DNA from 3 places in the Pseudoalteromonas sp. AWH4_217 genome. Region 1 is predicted to be linked to each of the others. Evidence: predicted binding sites of a transcription regulator. Region 1 holds the regulator's gene; each other region holds the start of a gene.
The links. Region 1 encodes MetJ, which represses methionine synthesis genes. Its sites were predicted from a motif close to TAGACGTCTAGACGTCTA; they were not measured.
Positions count from the first base shown of each region.

Region 2: the regulator MetJ is predicted to act here: its motif matches at 1,134-1,151, upstream of metK (methionine adenosyltransferase).
Region 3: the regulator MetJ is predicted to act here: its motif matches at 2,239-2,256, upstream of ACXAH1_RS00110 (methylenetetrahydrofolate reductase).

Region 1 is NZ_JBSWYM010000017.1:93,930-102,143, reverse strand. Features, by position in the region: gene rpmE (50S ribosomal protein L31) at 25-240, shown strand; gene ACXAH1_RS19395 (hypothetical protein) at 349-501, opposite strand; gene ACXAH1_RS19390 (malic enzyme-like NAD(P)-binding protein) at 873-2,114, shown strand; gene metJ (met regulon transcriptional regulator MetJ) at 2,185-2,505, opposite strand; gene metB (cystathionine gamma-synthase) at 2,805-4,028, shown strand; gene metL (bifunctional aspartate kinase/homoserine dehydrogenase II) at 4,034-6,382, shown strand; gene ACXAH1_RS19370 (penicillin-binding protein 1A) at 6,444-8,214, opposite strand, start outside.
Region 2 is NZ_JBSWYM010000005.1:65,098-73,311, reverse strand. Features, by position in the region: gene tkt (transketolase) at 1-890, opposite strand, end outside; gene metK (methionine adenosyltransferase) at 1,252-2,403, shown strand; gene ACXAH1_RS07200 (HDOD domain-containing protein) at 2,467-3,318, opposite strand; gene ACXAH1_RS07195 (START domain-containing protein) at 3,375-4,061, opposite strand; gene ACXAH1_RS07190 (CYTH and CHAD domain-containing protein) at 4,045-5,562, opposite strand; gene ACXAH1_RS07185 (TIGR04211 family SH3 domain-containing protein) at 5,850-6,473, shown strand; gene ACXAH1_RS07180 (FKBP-type peptidyl-prolyl cis-trans isomerase) at 6,685-7,170, opposite strand; gene ACXAH1_RS07175 (Lon protease family protein) at 7,187-8,214, opposite strand, start outside.
Region 3 is NZ_JBSWYM010000001.1:18,817-27,030, reverse strand. Features, by position in the region: gene secB (protein-export chaperone SecB) at 1-162, shown strand, start outside; gene gpsA (NAD(P)H-dependent glycerol-3-phosphate dehydrogenase) at 166-1,173, shown strand; gene ACXAH1_RS00110 (methylenetetrahydrofolate reductase) at 1,238-2,194, opposite strand; gene ACXAH1_RS00105 (M16 family metallopeptidase) at 2,497-5,370, shown strand; gene cysE (serine O-acetyltransferase) at 5,570-6,391, shown strand; gene ACXAH1_RS00095 (hypothetical protein) at 6,421-7,083, shown strand; gene xseA (exodeoxyribonuclease VII large subunit) at 7,080-8,214, opposite strand, start outside.

The sequences.
Region 1 (8,214 bases):
TACGGCCTTAACTAGAGGTGCCCTATGAAAGAAGGTATTCATCCTAAGTACGAAACAATCTCAGCAACTTGTTCGTGCGGTAACAAATTCGAGACTCGTTCAACACTGTGTAAAGACATTCACCTGGACGTATGTTCTGCTTGTCACCCGTTCTATACTGGTAAGCAGAAGATCTTAGACACAGGTGGTCGTGTTGATCGCTTCAACAAGCGCTTCGGTGCGCTTAGCAGCAAGAAGTAAGCACTACTTTTGCTGTAGAAAAAGCACCTTCGGGTGCTTTTTTCGTTTCTGCACTCCCGGTTTTTCAATCTGGCATTTGCCTTTCCCCTTCAGAGCCAAGTGGACGGATCAGTTCGGTTTGGTTAGTAAAGTTTCCAGTAAAAAGGTGCCTATTGTCAGAAAGCGGGTGTACTCGCTAATACCTTCAAAGGCTGGCTTTATGACAATCCTGTCATGACCTGTTTCAGCGTGAATGACCATATTCAGCTGATTAATATGCATAGCTATCCGTTATAAATTCAGGTTTATAATTCGATAAAATCTTCGATTTGTGCGTAAATTTAAGCTAAAAAGCATTAAATGTTGCGAACTTGTTTTTTTAGTTTGCTTTATTTATTTCGTTTATATTCTGCATAAAAATGACGCTATTTTGAACTGAAAATGACACTTATCAGATCATTTATTGTGAGTTAACTTTGCCGAAAAGTAGCAAAAAAGTCGCTAAATATTGCTAACTGCCAACTATTTTTGCTTTAACAGGATAGACCTGATATCGCTTGAATTAATTTTTAAAAAAGGTATGGTTTAAAGCAGTTAGCGAATTTTTTATCTCACTCTCACTTTCAACTTCTTCGTTAGGAAAAAATCGCGTCATGTCAGACTTTCGTGAACAAGCGTTACATTATCATGCCCACCCCGTTCCAGGAAAAATCAGCGTTGAGTTGACCAAGCCTGCGGAAACCGTCAAGGATCTGGCCCTGGCATACAGTCCAGGTGTTGCTGAACCAGTCCGTGAAATTGCTGCCGATCCGAGCAATGCTTATCGTTACACAGGTAAAGGTAACATGGTTGCCGTTATCAGTAATGGTACTGCGATTCTGGGTTTGGGTAATCTTGGCCCTCTGGCATCTAAGCCTGTGATGGAAGGTAAAGCGTTACTGTTTAAACGCTTTGCAGGCCTGGATTCGATAGACATCGAAGTTAAGCATCGTACCACAGAAGACTTTATCAACACGGTTGCCAATATTGCCGATACCTTCGGTGGCATCAATCTGGAAGATATTAAAGCACCTGAGTGTTTTGAGATTGAGCGTGCGCTGATTGAGCGTTGTGATGTACCGGTATTCCATGATGACCAGCATGGCACTGCAATTGTTACTGCTGCGGGTATGTTGAACGCACTGGAGATCCAGGGCAAGAACATTCATGACGCTATTATCGTTTGCCTGGGTGCAGGTGCTGCTGCCATCGCCTGTATGGAGCTGTTAATCAAGTGCGGCGCGCAGCGTGAACACATTTATATGCTTGACCGTAAAGGCGTCATCCATACGCGTCGCGATGATCTGAATGAGTACAAAAAGCTGTTTGCCAATAACACCGACAAGCGCACCTTACAGGATGTGATTGAAGATGCGGACGTGTTTGTGGGCGTGTCTGGTCCGGACCTGTTGTCTCCGGAAGACCTGAAACTGATGGCTGACAAGCCTGTGGTTTTTGCATGCTCTAACCCGGATCCTGAGATCAGCCCGGAAGTGGCGCATGGCGCTCGCGACGATCTGATCATGGCAACAGGTCGTTCAGACTATCCAAATCAGGTTAATAATGTACTGTGCTTCCCGTTTATCTTCCGTGGTGCACTGGATGTGCGTGCAACGGCCATTAACGATGAAATGAAGATTGCGGCGGTTGAAGCGATCCGCAGCATTGCCAAAGAGCCGGTCCCTGCTGAAGTGCTCAAAGCGGCGGATGTCGACAGTCTGGAGTTCGGTGAACATTACATCATTCCTAAGCCGATGGACCCGCGTTTGTTGCCACGCATAGCCCGAGCGGTGGCTGAGGCGGCGGTTGAGTCCGGTGTGGCGCAAATAGAGATGCCAGAAAATTATATGGCATAAGCCGGTCTGAGCAAAAAAAAGCCTCACATTGTGAGGCTTTTTTTGTTGTTGTTCACTGGTGCCGACGAGATTATTCTTCGTTAATCTCTGGGATCTCCAGCCCCATTTCTGTCATGATCTGACGCACTTCTGCCGGGATCTTCTCCGGGTTATCTTTGCGCAGGTCCTCATCACCAGGTAGCGGCTGGCCGGTAAAGGCATGCAGAAATGCCTCACACAGTAACTCACTGTTAGTTGCGTGGCGCAGGTTGTTAACCTGGCGACGGGTGCGCTCATCGGTCAGCACTTTAAGCACGTTGAGCGGGATAGAAACGGTAATCTTTTTTACCTGTTCTGATTTCTTACCGTGTTCTGCATAAGGGTGAATATATTCACCGTTCCATTTAGCCATAGTGGTGTACTTGCCTCAGTGTTGTAGATGCAATGCGAATAAGACTGCGTACTGTGTATGGATCCAACCGTGACACGTAGGCTCTCTGTTGGCAATGTTGCACGTCATTTGCCATATTTAAGCTCAAATACTCAGTCTTATTAGCATAGAGTTCGCGTTGAGTGGCGAAATTTTATCGGTTTAAAAAAGATAGTCAAATACTAGTTATTTAGCCATTTAGCAGTATAAATGTTTTGACTTCTAACTTTTGTTCATCTAACCTTTTAGACGTCTAAACATCCAACTTAGCCAGGTGACCTATGAGCCAAAGCAACAAGTCAACCATAGCGGTACGTACAGGCATTGATGCTGACAAGCATCATGGTGCGGTGGTGCCCCCGCTTTATTTGTCGACCACCTATTCATTTGCGGACTTCGATAAGAAGCGTGACTATGATTATGGCCGCAGCGGCAACCCGAATCGTGACATTCTCGCGCAAACGCTGGCGGAGCTTGAAGGTGGCGCAAAGGGCATCATTACGGCTACCGGCATGGCTGCGGTACATCTGGTGACTCAGCTGCTCAATGCTGACGACACCTTAGTGATCCCACACGACTGCTATGGTGGTAGCTATCGGTTGTTTACCTCATTGGAAAAGCGTGGATTACTGAAGGTGAAAGTCCTGGATCTGACACGCAGCGAGAGCTTGCAGGAGATCCTGGCCATTAAACCTAAGCTGGTCTGGATAGAAACGCCGAGTAACCCGATTTTGCGATTAACCGATATCAAAGCGGTCACCGACGTTGCTGCACAGTGCGGTGCACTGGTGGCGGCCGACAACACCTTTCTTTCGCCGGCGCTGCAAAACCCCATCGCATTTGGTGTGGATATTGTGGTGCACTCCACGACCAAATATATCAATGGTCATTCTGATGTCGTCGGTGGTGCAGTGATTGCCAAAACCGAGGAACTTGGTGAAGAACTTGCCTGGTGGGCGAACAATATCGGTATCACAGGCGCACCGTTCGACAGCTACCTGACTTTGCGTGGTTTGCGTACGCTTAATGTTCGCCTGAAACAGCATCAGGAAAACGCCCTGGCGATTGCACGTTATCTTGAGCAATCTGAATTTGTCAGCCAGGTATATTACCCAGGGCTGGAAAGCCACCCGCAGCATGCGCTGGCTAAGCAACAGCAACAAGGCTTCGGTGGTATGGTGAGCTTTGACATTAAAGGGGAGTTGGCGGATGCCGCTAAGTTTCTGACGAGTGTGAAGCAATTCTCGCTGGCTGAGTCTCTGGGTGGAGTCGAGAGCCTGATCTGTCACCCCGCGACTATGACGCATGCGGGCATGGACCCGGAGGCACGCCTTGAAGCGGGTGTCGGGGATACACTGATCCGTATTTCGGTGGGCATTGAGGAAATCGACGATTTATTAGCAGACCTAGAACAGGCTTTTGCAGCGGTGAAAACCACGCAAGGCGGTTCCAGTGATAATGCGAAAGCATTCAAGCTCTCGCCAGCACATACGGCATTGTGGTAGAAGAAATGACAAAAGCAGTACATAAATTCGGTGGTTCAAGTCTGAGCTCAGCGGCACGCTATCAGGCAGTTGCCAATATCATCATTGGCCACTGCCAAACTGGCGACTGTATCGTGGTATCGGCGGCTGGCAAAACGACTAATACTCTGGTTGCCTTGTGGCAAAGCTATCAGCAGCAGGATGAGCGTGCTTTCAGCGATATATTGCTGCAGGTTGAAAATCATCAGGTGCAGCTGATCAGTGAGTTGTTTTCTGCTGTCCAGCAGGACCAGCTGGCATCTGAGTTACGAGATGAGCTAAGCAGCATTGGCCGCCAAGCACAGTCCCGCCAGTTGCAGGAGGCGCCACTACTGGCATTCGGCGAGGTTTGGTCGGCACGTTTACTCGCAGCCCTGTTGAACTCGCTGAATATTGCTGCACAAGATGTAGATGCGCGCTCGCTGTTTACTCAGCACCAGGGGCAGCTGATGCATGGCCAGAATCGCCTGGCCTGCCATCAGGCACTCAACCAGGACAAAATTTATATTGTCACCGGATTTATTGCTGCCGACAGTGCGGGCAATACGATCACGCTAGGGCGCAATGGCAGCGATTACAGTGCGACACTGTTAGCCAGCTATCTAGATGCGGCGTCTGTGTCTATCTGGACAGACACTCCTGGTGTGTTCAGTACCGATCCACGGAAAGTGGGTAATGCCATAAAATACAGCAAGGTATGTCGTGCACAGGCGAATTTGCTGGCACGTCTGGGCAACCCGGTTTTGCATGCAAAAACCCTGTCACCACTGAAAGAGACCGCGATTAAGCTGCAGGTACGCAGCAGCTTTGACCCTGATGTGCAAGGTACCGAGGTGGTCAAGCAAGGGTATAGTAAAGAAAAGCGCTTTGTGACCACCTTTGGCGATCTGGATTTATTACGCGTAGATACGCTTGTTTCAGGTGAAGTCGGGGCGCTTAGCCAACTTATTCAGCATGGCATTCATCACTTCAATCAAAATGGAGAAGATTACCTGCTGGTGCCCAGCGAGTTTACGCATCAGGTGGTATTGCGTCTGAGCGGTCGGGTCACCATCGTTGAGTCTCACTTACGCGGATTTGCCATTGTAGCGCCGTGTCCTGATATTGCGCCATTAGTGCGTCAGGCACAGGCTGTGCTGGATGAGCAGGCCGTCGTAGTGCGCTTTACTCATAGTGCCACAGACTATGCTTTGTTCCTTACGGATCAGGCCATTGACAGCGATGTTTTAGCTATCTTGCACGATAAACTGGTAAACAAAGGCCGTGAACTGGCGGTGATCATCGCCGGGTTGGGTAATGTGGGTGAAGTATTCCTCAATCAGTGTCAGCAGCAAATTGCACGTTTGCAGAGCCAGTTTGATCTCAAAGTGGTCGCACTACTGCGTTCACAAAAAATGGTGTTCTGCCCCAGCGGTTTGACTTTGTCTCAATGGCAACAGCAGTGGCAAAGTGAAGCGCAGGATTACTCGCATGAAGAGTTGCTGGATCGTATCAGTGAGCTTGATTATGAGCACAAAGTGGTGATTGATATCACTGCCAGCGAGGCATTTAGTCAGCTTTATCCCGATTTTGCGGCACACGACTGTCATTTGATCAGCGCTAACAAATATGCCGGTACAGCCTCGCATGACTGGTATCAGGCATTACGCACTCAACTCCAGGAGCGCAATTTACTGTGGCGTTATAACACCAGTGTCGGAGCCGGATTGCCGGTGAATTTTGCACTGGCCGATTTGCAGAATAGCGGCGACAAAGTGGTCCGAATCGAAGGGGTGTTTTCGGGTACCTTATCCTGGCTGTGCAGCAGCTTCGACGGTTCGCGCCCTTTCTCTGAGTTGGTACTGGCCGCACAAGAAATGGGTTACACCGAACCCGATCCCAGAGAAGACTTATCTGGTCGGGATATGCAGCGCAAACTGTTGATCCTGGCGCGTGAACTGGGTCTGCAACTGGAGCTGGATGATATTGAATTAGAGGCCCTGATGCCTGATGCGTTGGCACATGGCAGCTGGGAAGCTTTTTTGGCACGCAAAGCGGAGTTAGATGCTTTCTATCAGCAGCGCAATGATGCGGCACAGGCCTGTGATAAGGTGCTGCGCTATACGGGAGCGTTAGAAATCGATGCATCGGGGGCAGTTCACGCTAAAGTGGGCATTGCTGAGGTTGCTCAGGGCAGCGCGATTGCGAACCTGACTCCGGGAGATAATATTTTCGTTATCACGACTCAGTGGTACGAACAAAACCCGTTGGTGATCCAAGGTCCTGGTGCAGGTAAAGAAGTCACCGCGGCGGGGATCCACTCAGACTTGTACTGGTTAACGCAGCAGCTGAGGTAATCAGTACCGTTCATGACATAGCAAAAGGCCGGTCAGTGACCGGCCTTTTTAGTCATGGCTATCAGAACAACTCTTCGGTATCCGGGAGTTGCTCTTCAAATGGTGTACTTGACCCGGTATCCAGCACGTATTTACTCGGCGCTGTGCCCCGTTCAAAATATTCAAAGCGGCTGGTGTGATCGTTACGCTCACTCAGTAATCCGGTTTTCAGATCGATACGCACAGACACCAGGCCCGGAGGTGGGTCGATTGGCGCCAGGGGTTCGTTTTCTAACGCTGCGCGCATAAACTGCACCCAGCCTGGTAGCGCAGAGGTAGCCCCAGCTTCGGCACCAACCACTTGTTGCTTACCCAGGTTGGCATTGTACGCAGCACGGCCTAGTGATTTACCCGGGTCATCGAATCCAACCCATACGGTGGTCAATACGTTGCGGTTAAAGCCCGTAAACCAGGTATCGACTGAATTGTTCGTGGTTCCTGTTTTCCCTGCCAGATCCTTACGTTTAAGTGCCTGGGCACGCCAGCCGGTGCCACTCCAGCCGGTTTTGTGTTTCCAGCTGCCGCCTCCCCAGACGACGCTTTTCATTGCATCTGCGATTAAAAAGGCATTTTGCTCCGAGATGATCCGCGGTGCACAAGTGTATTGATCCACTTCCCACTCATCCTCAGTACACACTTTCAGTGGCTGTGCCGCGCCCAACACATTGCCGTAACTGTCGGTGAGCTTTTCGATAAAGTAGGTTTCGACCAGGTGGCCCCCATTGGCAAAGGCACTCATACCTCGTGCCATTTCAAGCGGCGTCAGTGAAGCACTCCCCAGAGCTAATGACTCACTGCGTACGATGTCTTCATTATCAAAGCCAAACTTAAGAATATGGTCGGCCGCTTCGTTGAGCCCCATGCCTCTCAACAGCCGCACCGACACCACGTTTTTTGACTGAGCGAGTGCGCGACGGATACGGATTGGGCCGCTGTAAACGTCGGGACTGTTCTTGGGACGCCAGGCCACGCCCATACTTTTATCCCAATGATTAATGGGAGCATCATTTATGATGGTCGATAGGGTATAACCGGCTTCCAGTGCGCCTGAATAAATGAAAGGCTTGATGTTAGAGCCAACCTGGCGCTTGGCCTGAACGGCACGGTTATATTGACTTTGCTGGAAGCTGTAGCCACCCACTAAGGCTTTGATACGACCACTTTGTGGGTCGAGAGAAACCAGTGCACTAGCCGGTTGTGGCAGCTGGCTTAGCAGCCAGTCCTGAGCTGTTTCACGTACCCAGATTTGCATGCCAGGCGCCAGAATGTCGCTTGCGAGTTTGGGTGGCAATCCCTGACGGCGTTCTGTGATATACGCGCGTGCCCATTTTAATCCAGACCAGGGCACAGTGATCTCAGCGCCATTCTTTAACATGACGGTTGCGCTTTGCTCGTCAACTGCGGTTACAACTCCGGCACGCAAAGGGTCTATTTCTTTGACCGTCTGGAGCTTTTCCAGGATCTGAGGGGGTGACCAGGGTAATTCTTCTGCCTGCCAGTATTGTGCCTCAGGTCCGCGGAAGCCGTGTCGCATATCATAGGCGTGCAGGTTGTCGATTAGTGCTTGTTGTGCCGCTGCCTGAATATCTGATTCGACCGTGGTGTAGACCTTAAAGCCTGAGTTATAGGCCTGATCTTCACCATAGGTCTTCACCATGTACGCGCGCACCATTTCTGATATGTAAGGCGCATAGAGCTCTATTTCTGCACCATGGCGTTTGGCGGTGATGGGCGCCTGAGTGGCTTCGTTGTATTGAACCTGAGAGATATAACCCTCGGTAAGCATTCTGCCC
Region 2 (8,214 bases), on a different contig from region 1:
GAAGCATCCCATTTTGCGTAAACAGACTCAGGAATTTCAAACGCCTCATGCTCCCAGCCAAGGAATTCACGAGCTGCTTTGATTTCGTCATCACCCAGAGGTGCACCATGGCAATCATGGCTGCCCGACTTGTTTGGTGAGCCGTATCCAATGACTGTTTTACAACAGATAAGCGTTGGCTTGTCTGATTCTGCACGTGCAGCCTCGATAGCCGCTGTGATTGCGTCACTATCATGGCCGTCGACACCCGCAATTACGTGCCAACCATATGCTTCAAAACGCTTCGGCGTGTCGTCGCTGAACCAGCCTTCAACTTCACCGTCGATTGAGATGCCATTGTCATCCCAAAATGCAATCAGTTTACCCAGACCCAACGTGCCAGCCAGTGAACAGGCTTCGTGAGAAATACCTTCCATTAAACAGCCATCGCCCAGGAAAGCATACGTGTAGTGGTTTACAATATCGTACTCGTCGCGGTTAAACTGAGCTGCCAGCGCCTTTTCCGCAATTGCCATGCCTACGGCATTGGTGATGCCCTGCCCCAACGGACCTGTGGTCGTTTCAATACCAGGAGCATAGCCATACTCTGGGTGACCTGGCGTTTTGGAATGCATTTGGCGGAAGTTTTTCAGTTCATCAATAGATAGATCATAGCCAGACAAATGCAACAGAGAATAAATGAGCATGGAGCCATGGCCATTTGATAAAACAAAGCGGTCACGATCAACCCAGTCAGGATTATTGGGGTTGTGCTTTAAATAATCGCGCCACAATACCTCTGCGATATCGGCCATACCCATTGGGGCACCCGGGTGACCGGATTTGGCCTTTTGAACTGCGTCCATGGACAGAACGCGTATGGCATTTGCAAGTTCTTTGCGAGATGGCATGAAGTCTCCTACCTTTTATGTCTTTTGAGTGGCAAATCTGTACCTATAATACCCGTGTAGCGACGTTGTCATGTATGCCGGATGTGAGGCAACTTAAAGTGTGACACGTCAAAGCTGCAGGTAACTCGATTAGAAAATTGGTCCCCATTCTTACCTATTAGGGTAACCACTGCAATTAAAAATCAATGAAATCTCGGGCTACTCGCGGACTTTTTTACTGCGTTTTTTGCAAAGGTTTAAAATTAGACGTCTAGGCGTAAAAAAGCTATGCAGCCGAGCGTGTTTTCGATAATATATCGCTCTGATTTTTTCGCGCTATTCCTGTAGTTTGTGAAGCGCAATATTTGTGAGCATAAATACAATGGCAAAACATTTATTTACTTCTGAATCTGTTTCTGAGGGTCATCCGGATAAAATCGCCGATCAGATCTCTGATGCGGTACTAGATGCTATCCTTGAGCAAGATCCAAAAGCACGTGTTGCGTGTGAAACTTACGTTAAAACCGGTATGGTCATGGTCGGTGGTGAAATCACTACCAGCGCCTGGGTTGATATCGAAGAATTAACGCGTAAAACGGTACGTGAAATCGGCTACACCCACTCAGACATGGGTTTTGACGCGGACTCGTGTGCAATCCTGAACACCATTGGTAAGCAGTCTCCTGATATCAATCAGGGTGTTGACCGTACTCGCCCAGAAGAACAAGGTGCGGGTGACCAGGGTCTGATGTTTGGTTACGCCTGTAACGAAACAGACGTTTTAATGCCTGCACCAATTACCTATTCACACCGTCTGGTTCAACGCCAGGCACAAGTACGTAAAGATGGCACTTTGCCTTGGTTACGTCCTGATGCTAAGTCTCAGGTTACTTTTGCCTATGAAAATGGTAAAGCGGTTGGTATTGATGCCGTGGTTCTGTCAACTCAACACTGTGACTCTGTGTCTCAGGATGATCTGGTAGAAGCAGTGATGGAAACCATCATCAAGCCGGTACTGCCAGCAGAGCTTATCACTGAAGCAACTAAGTTCTTCATCAACCCAACTGGCCGTTTCGTTATCGGTGGCCCTATGGGTGACTGTGGTCTGACTGGTCGTAAGATTATCGTAGATACTTACGGTGGTATGGCTCGTCACGGTGGTGGTGCGTTCTCTGGTAAAGATCCATCAAAGGTTGACCGTTCAGCCGCGTATGCAGCACGCTATGTTGCTAAGAACATTGTTGCAGCAGGTCTTGCCGACAAATGTGAGATCCAGGTGTCTTATGCCATTGGTGTTGCAGAGCCAACCTCTATCAGTGTAGAAACCTTCGGCACGGGTAAACTGGAAGAAGCTCGCCTGATCGACTTGATCCGCGAACATTTTGATCTGCGCCCGTACGGTCTGATCACAATGCTGGACCTTGAGCGTCCAATCTACCAGCCTACTGCGGCTTATGGCCACTTCGGTCGTAACGAGTTCCCTTGGGAAGCAACAGACAAAGCTGAAGCACTTAAAGCTGCGGCTGGTTTATAATTGTAAATCATTATTTACAGAAAAGGCGCCTGAAGGCGCCTTTTGTTTAGAAATTCAAAATAATTAATTCCCTGAGATCAAAAACTCTTCAATATCTTCTTTGATATCCACATATTCATCGTCATGAATATTTAATACAATCATCACCTTATCTTTAAAAGCGTGCCAGTCCGCACAGTTACGAAAGTACTTCCCTTCAAAGGCGAGGTTTTCAGCCAATTTTAGAATAGCAAACGCTTGCTGCTCACTATCTTCGTGTTCTTCGTCCAGATATTGAGGATCATGGTGACGCAAAATGATCTGACACATTGCCTTTGGAATATTCCATGAGCTGGCCAGATAGTAACCCACCACCGCGTGGTTAGTCGGATATAGCTGCTCCTCATAACAAGCTAATGTATATTCAGGTCGCTGTATCGCACGAGTCATGACTTCCTTATAATTGTCATAGCGCATGGCCATCGCGGGTATACCTGCATCATGAAACAAGCCGAGCAGCTGTAAGTTTTCTACCGGAACATTGGCGCGTACCCGCTTGCCGATTAGCATGGCTATCTGAGAGATATCAATGGCATTGTCCCAGAATCGTTCTAACGAGATACAACACAGGCTTTGGTCAAATGCTTCTTTAAGCAAATAGCCAGTCACAATCTGGGTGATGCTATTAAGGCCCAAAAACATCACAGCCTGTTTGATGTCTGACACCGTTCTGGACATGCCGTAGGCAGGAGAATTAATGACTTTTAAGACGGCGGCAGAGGTTGCGACATCCTGTGAAATAATATTAGCAACGCGATTGAGCTCGGGCTCCTCACTGTTAAGTTCATTCTGGATATGCTCCAGAATTTCAGGCTTTGCTGGCAGGTTGAACCCGGAGCGTAACTCCGCCAGTGTTTTTTCATCGATATTGAGCATAACAGCAAACACATCAGGCTAGTTTGATTTTAGTGTAGACGATATATACACGATGATCATTCGAACGGGCAGGTATTTCCGGGTGTAAGGGCCCAGGGTTCCATGCTACCCGGATGCGTCTTCAATAAATTATATAGCGCATTAAACGAAGCCCGGGTATTACGTAGTGCAACTTTATCAGTAAACCATTGCGGTGCCTCGCCCTGAATGTCAGCTGAGATGTGGTAATCGATATAAACTGCGTTGTCTTGCTCCGTCAGTACCCATTGCACCATGACAGGCTGAATACGAATAACACCCTGCTCAGTTGGGTAATCTGAGACAGAACGTATCTTTAATACATAGCTTTCTTTGGACAATTGCAGCAAACAGGCATGTGTCACCATGTCTCGTTTACGAAGCGGCCAGGGTAAATCAAAGTGCGTCAGAACCCGTGTCTGATTAGGTGCAGGGCGCGACAAAATCGTCACTGTGCTGACATGTTTCACCCATAAAGGAACGCGCTCGGTGTCGTGTAGCAAGTTGATCACAGACTTAGCATTAAGCCCAGGCCACTTACCGGTTACACGTATCTTCAGAGGTTGCCCAGAAGGCTTATGGTAGCTTATCGACAGCAAAGTTGATTGGTACCAGGGCAGCCAGAGCTCGGGGGCTTGCCGACTGTAGCCAGGCATCGCATAAGCGGCCAGCCACAGTAGCAAACACAAACAGGCTAAACCTTGCTTATCACCAGTAGGGTTCACTGTTTAACGATGCCTGACGACTTTGCTCCATTGCACTGACGAGAAAATCGGCTTTTTGTTGCAACCAGACTAAAATGTCCTGCAGCGCTTCATTGGGCTGACCCTCGCACAGCTGGCGCAAATAGAACAAGGTTTCTAGCTCATATATACCGTAGACAATATCGACCCATGGGGCTCTGAATGCCTGACGGGTTTCTTTATCGTACAGTTTGCCCAAACAATGACCACTCAGTAGCATGTTTTCCAGCGGCTGACGACACGCCAGATACTCTTTGACTGTCATAGCACTGTCTGGGGGGAATAGCGTTGTTAGTTTATTCCAGTCATGGTCATAAGCTCGCTTAGCCAACGCCTCAACCGGGCTTTGCGCAGCCGTGATGGCATTCTGATCCCAGTTTTTACGCCAGGATTTGTCCAGTAACCAACGGGTCAGCGCCAAAATCAAGCGGTTATATCGCGAACAATGAAACAAGTCTTCAATGTCTGTCACCGTTGGCTGAACGTCTTTCATGTCCGTGATCACCTGAGCCAGTTCAGGCGCATTGGAGATCCGCTTATAATAGGCGTGCCGCTTCGACGTATAGGTTTTCAGGTGGATGGCATTCTCCACCCAGCCCAATTCTGATAAAAGCCACTTAAGCTCTTTACGCAAAAACTCTGTTGAAGACTTATCGACAAACTCTTCAAAGAGCCAAAATGCGTGCCGGATCAGACTGATCCCATCTATCACACGCTTGAGCGTTTTAAGACTTGGTGCGTCCAGGTAACACTGCTCATGCTTTTGGACAAACTGAATACCATGGTTGACCGTTGCTATCAGCGCCTGCTCCTGTGAGCAGCCCCTGGGCAATTTGATGACACCCAGTGTTTTATTGGCCTTCAGTGGTTTATCGTCGGCGAGACGATAACCTCTGGCCGCTTTGGAATACAATCCAAGACGCAAACCTATGTGCTGCAACAAGTGATCAGCCAGCAGGAACAGGTCATTTTTATCGCCTTCCACAAGCTCGATCTCAAGCTCAGAAATAGGCTCTACCGAACCTTGCGCACTGATCTCGCCTTTATCAAGAACGACTTCAATTTCGCTGCCTGCTTCGGTTTCAATCAACCAGGTACGGCGGATAAAGTTAGTACTGAAGATCGGGAATAAATTACTGGCAATCGATTCAAGCTGCACACCCATAGGCCAAATATTGCTATCAAAGGCATGAATATCAGGTCGACTGCCCTTGATTGGTAAATTGTATTCAGGACGTTGATGTAACCCACCCACCACTTCACCGGCCAGCTTTATCGTCTGCTCACATTCGTCATCGTTACAGCGTGTTCGCAAACCTATATCTAATGCACGTAACTCCCGACTGGGTGTGTCAAAATAAGCATTTTTCAGGTTTTTAGCAGGTTTGTTGCTGACTTTTTTAGCAAACTGGGTGATTAGGGCTGGGATCAGCGGAACTTCATTGTCTGAAACCAAAAATTTCAGTTCTATCTCAGTGTCCATCAGGAGTGTGATTTACCTATGTAATTTTAGAACCCACAAAATATACAAAGGGTCCGCACTTTGCAAACCTTTTAGTAATTATTAGCGCATTATCACCACCATTACCAACCGGTTCCGTGAATTACAGGTGTAAACGAGCGCGCACACGACGTCACGCCTCGACACGTTTATCCGCAAAAAAACGACCTGCAAGCGGATTATGGACAAAACCTGCCCCTTGCCTTTGTGTTGGGAAATCCCTACTATTTTGGTAACTTTATAAAGATATCAATATTTAAGGCCTGCGAATGCTGAAAAATATCGCTTTGCCGCTGCTGCTGTCTGTGCTGTCTCTGAGCGCAATGGCGGAGCAAACCGACCTGCAAGATGAGCCCACGGTGGCGCAGTCAGCAACCGACAATAACGGTTATATTGTCGACGACTTATACCTATTCATGCACACCGGTCCCGGCAAGAATTATCGAATCCTGGGCTCGGTCGAAGCGGGTACCCCGATCACTATCCTCAACTCAGAGCAAGACGACTTTGTTCAGATAAAAGATGACAAAGACCGCGAAGGCTGGGTACAAAGTCAGTTTGTCACCTCTGAACCAGGGTTACGCCAGAGACTAGAAAGTGCTAACCAGGCCCTGAGTGATAATAACGCGCAGCTCAATACCTTACAGAGCAGAATTCCACAGCTTGAGCAGGCCAACTTACAGCTACAGCAAGACAACACAGCACTGAAAAGTAACATCACCGAACTGGAGCAGGCCCTGGAAGCTCAGGTACAGGCGAGCCTGAACAAAGCGCAAACAGAGCAACATATGTTGCTAAGTTATGGTGGCGGAATTGGTATCGCGGGTATTTTAATTGGCGTGATACTCACCCTGGTACTTTCAAGGCGTAAGCGCTACGACGGCTGGGCGTAAAAGGTCCGATAAAATATACGCGTAAAAAAAGGCCTTCCGGCCTTTTTTTTATACCAATTTGCTTAATTAAGTGTTCTATTTTGAGGCGAGAAAATAGGGTCGATAACCAGGCGAAAACTTTGCTATTTAGTTATTCTAAATGAGAAGTTTTCAACGCCGTTAGCGCCATATTTGCTCCTTCAAATTGAACAGGCATTAAGTGAAATTGGTATTACTTGCCTTCTATGGCAAGTAGCTCAACTTCAAATATCAATAGCGACCCGGGGGCAATCTTTCCTGCTGCTCTGTCCCCGTAGCCCAGATCCGGCCCGATAAAAAAGCGAAACTTATCGCCGACCGTCATCAATTGTACGCCCTCCGTCCAACCTGCAATAACCTGATTCAGACCAAAACTGATTGACTCACCACGTACCACTGAGCTGTCAAATACGGTACCGTCCAGCAAGGTGCCATGGTAATGAACTGTCACCTTATCTGTTGGCCCTGGATGAACTTCCCCGTCACTTTTGGTTAATATCTCATACTGCAAGCCTGAGTCGGTCGTGGATACTCCTGATTTCTGGCCATTTTGCGCCAGAAATTCAGCCGCTTCAATACGGTTACCTGCCGCCGCCTGTTTTTGCTGTTTACCATTTTTAAAAATGAGCCAGCCCAGCACGACGATGACCAGCACGAGAATAATATTGGTTGTTGACATAGTGACTACCTAAAAATTATGAAAGATCTTTTTCTTGTTCGCTGGCCGCTTCGCCCTCGGCGTCTTTATCGTCGCCATTCACCACATCGGCGATTTGCTGCAAGCGCGCCAATGCCAGCGCATTAATACTCTGATCCGGATACTGACCATTGGCAAGCGCCCCGGCTTCACGTTGCATCAGCAACGACAGCGCCTCATCCACGGTTGCCACGGCATAAATATGGAATCGGCCTTGCTGGGCTGCAGCCAGCACCTCGTCATCCAGTACCAGGTTGATCAGATTTGAGCGAGGGATGATCACCCCCTGACGCCCCGTCAGGCCGCGCATTTTACACAGCTTAAAGAAACCTTCGATTTTCTCATTCACTCCGCCGACAGCCTGCACCTCACCGTGCTGGTTAATGGAGCCCGTCAGCGCCAGTGACTGGTCGATAGGAAGCTGAGTTATGGCAGAAATAAGGCCACACAGCTCCGCCAACGACGCGCTGTCTCCGTCAATAAAACCATAACTTTGTTCGATGGCAATGTTGGCGCTCAGCGTCAGGCTAAAGTTTTGCGCATATTTATTGCCCAGGTAACCGGTCAGTAGCATAACCCCTTTAGAGTGGATCGACTTGCCTAATTCGGCTTCTCGTTCCACGTCTATCACCCCATCGGCACCGGCATACACAGTCGCGGTGATCCGCGCCGGCGTACCAAACGCGGTATCGCCGATGTGTAGTACCGTCAGACCGTTGACTTTACCGACTGCCTCGCCTTCTGTGGCGATCAAAGTATGGCCTTCTTCAATGTCACTGAGCATGTTCTCACTGAGCTGGCCGGTGCGGTATTGCTTACCTACTATGGCTTCGTCGATATGCGGTGCATCGATTTCGCTAAGGCCGTCCTGCTTGGCGTAATAACTGGCTTCTGCCACCAGCTCAAGCACATCCGCAAAACGTGCCGAGAGTTTGTTCTGGTGCTCAGCCTGGCGATAACTAAATTTCAGTAACCGCGCCAGTGCTTCTCCCGTTAAGGTACACTTAAGTGTCTGCTCGCAGTACT
Region 3 (8,214 bases), on a different contig from region 1:
TTCTGCCCGAACATTCTGTTCCCTTACGCACGTGAAGCGGTTGCAAGCCTGGTTAACCGTGGTACCTTCCCACAACTAAACCTGGCGCCAGTAAATTTTGACGCGCTATTTGCTCAGTACATGCAGCAACGTGCCGCGCAAGAGCAACCTGCTGACGCATAAATGATGAATACAGCACAATCAGCTGTGACCGTATTAGGGGCGGGGTCGTATGGCACCGCCCTTGCTATTTGTTTTGCCCGCAACGGTCACCAGGTTACTCTTTGGGGACGTGACAGCACTGCCATTGCGCAGTTAGCCAGCTCGCGTCAGAATGCCCGTTATTTACCGGATATTGACTTTCCCGCGTCACTGCAACTGGAAGCCGACCTGACTCAAGCCGTTCAGGCCAGTCAATTGGTTTTGGTAGTGGTACCCAGCCACGCGTTTGCGCAAACGCTGGAAGCGATTAAGCCACATTTGTTGCCGGGTGCGAAAGTCGCCTGGGCAACGAAAGGGTTGGAGCCGGATACCGGCCGATTACTGCAGGATGTGGCATTGGATGTACTCGGTGAGCAGGTTCCGCTGGCTGTATTGTCTGGACCGACTTTTGCAAAAGAAATGGCCGCCGGGTTACCGACTGCTATTTCAGTGTCGTCGCGTTGCGAAGCGTTCCGCGGTGAACTGGCTAAGTTGCTCCATTGTGGTCGCTCGTTCCGGGTGTACAGCAATGATGACTTTATCGGTATTCAGCTTGGTGGCGCGGTGAAGAATGTGATTGCCATTGGCGCAGGTATGTCTGATGGTTTTGGCTTTGGTGCCAATGCCAGAACCGCTTTGATCACTCGTGGGTTGGCGGAGTTATGCCGGCTGGGCTTATCGCTGGGTGCTCGTTCTGAAACCTTTATGGGGATGGCGGGACTGGGCGATTTGATCCTGACCTGTACCGATAACCAATCGCGCAACCGACGTTTTGGTCTGGCACTGGGCCAGGGAAAAAACGTCGAAGAGGCGATGCAGAGCATTGGTCAGGTGGTGGAAGGGTACCGCAACACCAAAGAAGTGTACCTGCTGGCAAAGCGCACAGGTATCGAAATGCCGATCACGGAGCAGATCTATCAGGTGCTGTATCAACAAAAAGACGTCAAAGAAGCCGCGATGGCCCTGCTTGGCAGAGAGCAAAAGTCGGAATAAACGGATGTCTGAGAATAAAAAAACCGAGCACACAGGCTCGGTTTTTTATGTCTTTGTGAATCGCTCAAGCGATCTGTTTTTCTGCCAGCGTCAGCTCCATAGTGGCTTTGAGCAAACGGTACAAATTGATCGATGCATCGATTTCTTCTTTGCGGTTAGTCAGACTTTCTATGTTCAGTCCCAGCGGGACATCCAGTTGGGCACAGCTACGCAGAATAGAATCCAGATTTTCACGACAAATGCGGATCGATTCACTCAGGGTATTGTCTGCATCCAGCATGCGCCACTTGGTCGCTTCAGGTACTGAAATCCCAAGCCATTCCATAAATTGCAGCGTCTTCTCACCCCCGCAGGGGGTAAAAGTCAGGATCAGCCGCTTCGGCTCAATGCCTTGTTGTTTGCAGGTACGGGCATAGCTGGTGATCAGGTCTATGGTTGCCTGAGCATTATAAACTGCCTGAGAAATAAAGAATTCACAGCCCTGAGCGGTTTTTTCAATCAGGCGTTCATGTTCATTGCGTTTGGATGCATGACGCTCTGCAATGGTTACACCGCCCAGAAAAAAGTCTGCCTGGTGCGCAGCTAGGGCCTGATAAGCGTCTGGCAGTGGCAAGTTAATTTTACCCTGTGATGAAGGAGAGCCAACCAGGACCAGATTGTTCAGGCCAAATTCCTGTTTGGTGTTGCTAAGCCACTGGTTAAATTCACTACTATCACGTTGTGCCACACTTTTATAGGTGATCACGTCCAGTTGTGACAACGACTTCACCAGACGGCTGTACTCGCACGGGTCGACGGTTTCCTTAAACGGAAAAGGGCGGGGCACATCGGTGCGGCTGCTTTCATCCTGAATGTCGTAAACGATAACGCCGTCATATTCAATTTCATGCAGTCGATCCAAAAGCTTAGTTGCAATACGTTTTACCTTATCCTGCTCCGTACCAGATTTGGGCGGAGTCGTACCAATCAAATATACCCCTTGGTTCGGGTCTAAGATTTTCTCTTGTAGTGATAACGCCATGGTCCAGATTCCGGCAAAAATTCAGTGTATGGGATCTAATATAGCAGCCATTTAGACGTCTAGATAGATTTTTTTCTTGAAACAAATTCAATACAGATGAATTTCTCTCATGGTGTTTTCGTCATGTTGGAGCAAGCTGTTGTTTGCCCGCCGGTTTATTCAGGGAAATTTAGTTCATATTTCTTTACATTATTTGGGCGTGTAAAGATGAATTAAGGTGGGATTGCGGCATAATTGGGAACTATGCGTCCCAATTACAATGGGACCAAGAATAAAAATCACGACAAATTTAAGGGAAGCATATGAAATTTAAACTACTGGCGACCAGCCTGGCTGTGTCACTGGCTCTGGCCGGCTGCACCGCAACGCAACAATCGGCGCAGCAGGGGCCAACCAGCATAGAGGCGCAGGCCAGCAATAAAGTGTTTGCACAAGACTATGTTCTTGAAGAGCTGGATAATGGCTTACGTGTGATGGTGGTGAAAACCGACTACCCAGATGTTGTGTCACTGCAGATCCCAGTCTCTGTTGGCTCGCGTAACGAAGTCGAGCCGGGCAGAACCGGGTTTGCTCACTTCTTTGAGCATATGATGTTTAAAGGTTCTGAGAAGTTTCCACAGGATGTCTATGCCGACATTCTGAAAAACTCCGGGGTGGACAACCGCGCATACACTACCAACGATTATACTAATTACCATTTGAATTTCTCAAAAGAGCACCTGGATAAGGTCCTTGAGATCAAAGCGGATATTTTTCAAAACCTAAGCTACAGTGAGTCGCAGTTCCGTACCGAAGCGCTGACGGTCAAAGGTGAATACCTGAAGAACAACGCCAGCCCGATCCGAAAGTTGTTAAGTGCGGTGCGTAAAGAAGCATTTGATAAGCACACCTACAAGCATACCACCATGGGCTTCTTCGAAGATATTGAAGCCATGCCGGATCAAATGGAATATGGCCAAATCTTTTTTGAGCGTTTCTATAAGCCTGAATACGTGTCTATCGTGATTGTGGGTGATGTCGATCCGCAGGAAACCATGGCAATGGTTAAAAAGCACTGGGGTGGCTGGCAGCGTGGTAACTATGTTGCCGATATTCCGGTGGAGCCGAAGCAGCAACAAGCCAGGTATGTGCATGAACACTACGAAGGGTTGCCGGGCCACTGGTTATTGGTTTCCTATAAAGGGGCTGCATGGGAACCTGCAAAGAAAGACCGTGCCGCATTGGATCTGCTCTCACAGCTTTATTTCTCTGAAAACTCAGAGCTTTATCAGGAGCTGGTAGTCGATAAGCAAATTGCCAGCCAGATGTTCACTTATAATCCGGAGACCAAAGATCCGGGTCTGCTTCACGTGTTTGTGAAGGTTAATGAAGAAAGTGACTTAGCTGTGGTACGCGATGCCATCAATCGTACTTATGCTAACGCGCGCACTGAGCTGGTTGACAGTGATAAGCTGGCTGCACTGAAGTCGAACCGCAAATATAGCTTTGCCAACGGCCTGGACTCGTCGCAGGCGATTGCCAGCATGTTGGCGGAATATATGCATTTCGAGCGCGATCCTGAAGTGATCAACACCTTGTATGCGACCAGTGATTCCATCACGGCTGAAGACATTCGCGATGTCGCCAACCGTTATTTCGTTGACAGTGGCCGTACCACAGTGACGATGTCGGCATTGACCCAAGTCGCTGGGTTTGACAAAGAAGTTGAACTGGATGCGCTGGTGTCGCAACAAAGCCAACCAAAACAACAGAAATTCACCGTACTGGATAAAACCAATGCTTCACCTTTGGTTGATGTGAATCTACTGTTTTACACTGGGGCTGCCGCGGATCCTAAAGGCAAAAAAGGCGTGGCCGCCCTGACTGCTGCCATGATTGCCAATGGTGGCTCGCAGAGCAAGTCTTATAAAGAAATCCAAAAAGCCCTGTATCCCATTGCAGGTAGCTTTGATTATCAGATTGACAAAGAAATGCTGTCACTGCGTGGTCGGGTGCACAAGGACAATGCTGCACAATGGTATGCCTTGATCAGTGAACAGTTACTCAATCCAGGCTTTAGAGAAGATGACTTTAAACGTCTGAAAAAAGAGCTGATCGACAACATCAAAGCGGGCCTTAAAGCATCAAATGATGAAGAGCTGGGCAAAGAGGTGCTGTATCATAAATTGTATCAGGGCCATCCATACGAGAGTTACAATCTGGGCGATTTGTCCGATCTCGAAGCATTGACTCTGGATGATGTGAAAGCGTTCTACCACAGCCAGTTTACTCAGGCAAAACTGAACGTGGGGATCACCGGTGCGCTGGATGAGCAGCTTAAAGCACGTATGCTCACTGATCTGGCTAAGCTGCCCAAAGGGGAGAAGTCTCGGCTGACGATCCCGGATGCGCCAGCATTAGAGGGTCGACATGCTACTATCGTTGAGAAGAGCGCAAAATCGACTGCAGTATCGTTTGGTTTCCCAATCGATACCATCCGCAGCAGCAAAGACTGGACTGCCTTATGGCTGGTGCGCTCTTACTTTGGTGAGCACCGTAACTCAAACGCTTACCTGTTCCAGCGGATCCGTCAGGTGCGTGGTATGAACTATGGTGACTATGCTTATATTGAGTACTTCCCGCGTGGTATGTTCCAGACTAAGCCCGATGCCAACCTGGGCCGCTCTGAGCAAATTTTCCAGGTGTGGTTACGTCCGCTGCGTTCTAATAACGACGCGCACTTTGCCACTCGTGTTGCTCAGTTTGAGTTAGACAAGCTGATTAAAGAGGGCATGACTGAGAGTGATTTCTCTGCCACCCGTAACTTCCTGAGTAACTTTGTGCCTCAGATGGTTGCCAGTCAGGATCGTCAGCTTGGGTATGCGCTGGACAGCCAGTTCTACAATACTGATGAGTTTGTGAACTACGTACGCGCGCAACTTGCTTCGCTGACCGTAGAAGATGTGAATCGGGTGATCCGCGAAAACCTGCAAAGTGACAACATTCACTATGTGTTTGTGACAGGAGACGCGGCTGATATGAAAGCACGTCTGGTGAATCAGACTGAGTCGCCGATGCACTATAATGCGCAAAAACCGCAAGCACTTATCGATGAAGATAAGCAAATTGCCAACTACAAACTGGCTATTCCGGCTGCGAACATCGAGGTGATGAACGCAGAAGCGGTCTTCAAGTAACGCCCCATCAGAGCCCTCTGCCGGGCTCTGAGTTTGTCAGGCGGATCGTGTATCCGCCTGGTTTCCCATCCCCTGCTCGCTATTTCGGGTTATAATTAATAACAAATTGATGCAAGAAGCATTTGACTATCACTGCTAATTTACTGCATTGCAGGGTAAGATAGACAAAGGCCTTGGAATTATTGAAAAAGTGCAGTTTATGAGACACGAGATCTGGCAAAAGCTTCGTCAGGAAGCCACCGAATTAGTTGATCGCGAGCCGTTGCTCGCCAGCCATGTTTATTCAAGTATTTTAAATCATGAATGTCTGGGTGCGGCATTGAGTTTTATTGTGGCAAACAAGCTGGCAGACGCCGTGGTGTCTGCATTCACCATTCGTGAACTATTCGACCAGGCCTTTGTCGATTGCGACCGTATGCTGACGCATGTGGCACATGATATAAAAGCGGTTAAAGATCGTGACCCGGCTGCCGATAGCTATCTTAACGTTATTTCAAACCTTAAGGGCTTTCATGCAATACAAGCACACCGACTCGCCCATTGCTTATGGCGACAAGACAGAAAAGAGCTCGCGCGTTTTATCCAAAGCCGTACATCCGAAGTATTTGGTGTTGATATCCATCCTGCTTGTCAAGTCGGCCATGGCATTATGTTTGACCATGCGACTGGTATAGTCATAGGTGAAACTGCAGTAATAGAGAACAATGTCTCTATTTTGCAATCGGTTACCTTAGGGGGAACCGGTAATGAGCAAGGCGATCGTCACCCCAAAATACGTGCAGGCGTATTGATCGGCGCGGGTGCCAAAGTACTGGGCAACATTGAAGTGGGCGAAGGCGCGCGGATAGGTGCAGGCTCAGTGGTATTGAAAGCCGTAGATCCACACACCACAGTGGTGGGTGTGCCCGCGAAAGTGGTTGGCAAACCGCCCTGTTCTTGCCCGGCAGAATCTATGGATCAAAACTTTCTGGATGAAGATCTGATAGCCCGTAACGAATCACACACCAGTGCTATGCTCTAGCATGTGACTGAGTAAGCTGGCAGTGCTTTATGGATAGCCTGAGCCAAAAGTGTTTGTGGATGTTGCTGGGGGCAGCCATTGCGGCTCCTCTAACCTGGTGGTTTGCATCAGATGACCCAGTACAGCCTGCCACTTCGGTTTTGGCTAACGCTGGCGATGCGACCCAACACACAGCTCCTTTGCTCCTGGAGCAGGCTCAACCAGAAAGTGCCTCTGACCCGGCCAACAGCACCGAACTGATAGCGCTGCAACAGCAAATTCTTCAGTTACAAGAAGAGCTGGAACAGGTCCAAAACCATACATCACCGAAGCCGGAGCAGTCCGCCCAGCAACAACGACCCCCTTCATCGGGCAATATTAACCGTCAGCTGGCCGAGATATTTCAAGCTGAATCGCGGGACCCTGTCTGGGCCGATGAGTTGGAATTGCAGCTTGGGGACTTTCTGTACACCAGCGATCTCAGTACATACTTTACTTACGCCAGTTATGGCTGCAAGCGCCATGTCTGTCAGCTCAGCTTTGTGCCGCGCAGTGAGGATATCGATGCCATGCAGTGGCAACGCCTGAATGACAGCCTCTTTAATAGTTCCTGGATAAAGCAATTTAAGATCAGCTCTGCGCAGCAAACGGCGCAAGGTATGCTGGTGCATTTTAGCACCAAAAGCATGCGTGAGCTGGCCACTGAGTATTAATTGTTTTCGCTATTTGGCTCAGCCGGTGTGACATCAATGACCTGGGTTTGCAACCGACCATCGTGTAATTCTGTGGTGAGTATATCGCCTGCCGTTACATCCCGGGTTGATTTCACCACTTTCTCGCCAGATTTAGTAATACTGTAGCCTCGCGACAAAACGGCCAGCGGACTGACACTGTCGAGCCTGGCTGCGAGCAAAGCCAGTTGCTGCGTATGTTGTTGCTGTGAAGCCTGTATTGTCCGGGTGAGCTTTTCTTTCAGGCTGTCCAGATGTTGATGTGCGTATCGCAACTTTTGCTCTGGATGAAACTGCGCCAAGCGATGTTGTGCCAGGGTAACGCGACTTTGAGCACGGTGTTGCTGGTGGTTCATTGCCCTGTGCAATCGGCTACTCAGTTCATCTACTTTTTGTGCCTGTTGCATTAGCTGTGCCTGCGGGTGTTGGAGTAACAGCCGCTGATGAGAATTTTGCAGCTGCTGAGCATGATGGGCCAGATAGCGCAGCATTGCGCTGCCCAGGCGCTGCTTCTGTTGACCTAACTGAGCCTGAATTTCTGCCCCATCCGGGCTGACCAGCTCAGCGGCGGCTGAAGGGGTTGGGGCACGCAAGTCGGCGACATAATCACTGATGGTGGTATCGATTTCATGCCCAACGGCGCTGATCACTGGCAGCTGACTGGCGAAGACGGCCCGTGCCACGGTTTCTTCGTTAAAGCACCACAGATCTTCAAGCGAGCCACCGCCACGACCAACAATGAGTACATCTACTTCACCTCTAATATTCGCCAACTCAATTTGTGCGGCAATCTGATGATGTGCTTCCTGGCCTTGTACTTGAGTCGGGTAGATCACCACTTCCAGCTGAGGTGCACGACGTTTCAGAACCGACAAAATGTCTCTGACTGCGGCCCCGGTTGGAGACGTCACGACGCCCACCCGGTTTATTCGTGCTGGCAGTGGTTGCTTATGCTGGCTACTGAACAAGCCTTCACCGGCCAGGCGCAGTTTGAGTGCATCGAACTGTTGTTTTAGCAGGCCTTCACCTGCCGGTGCCATATGTTCGACGATTAACTGATAATCACCGCGGGGTTCATATACAGACACCCGAGCCTGCACCAGTACCTGCTCA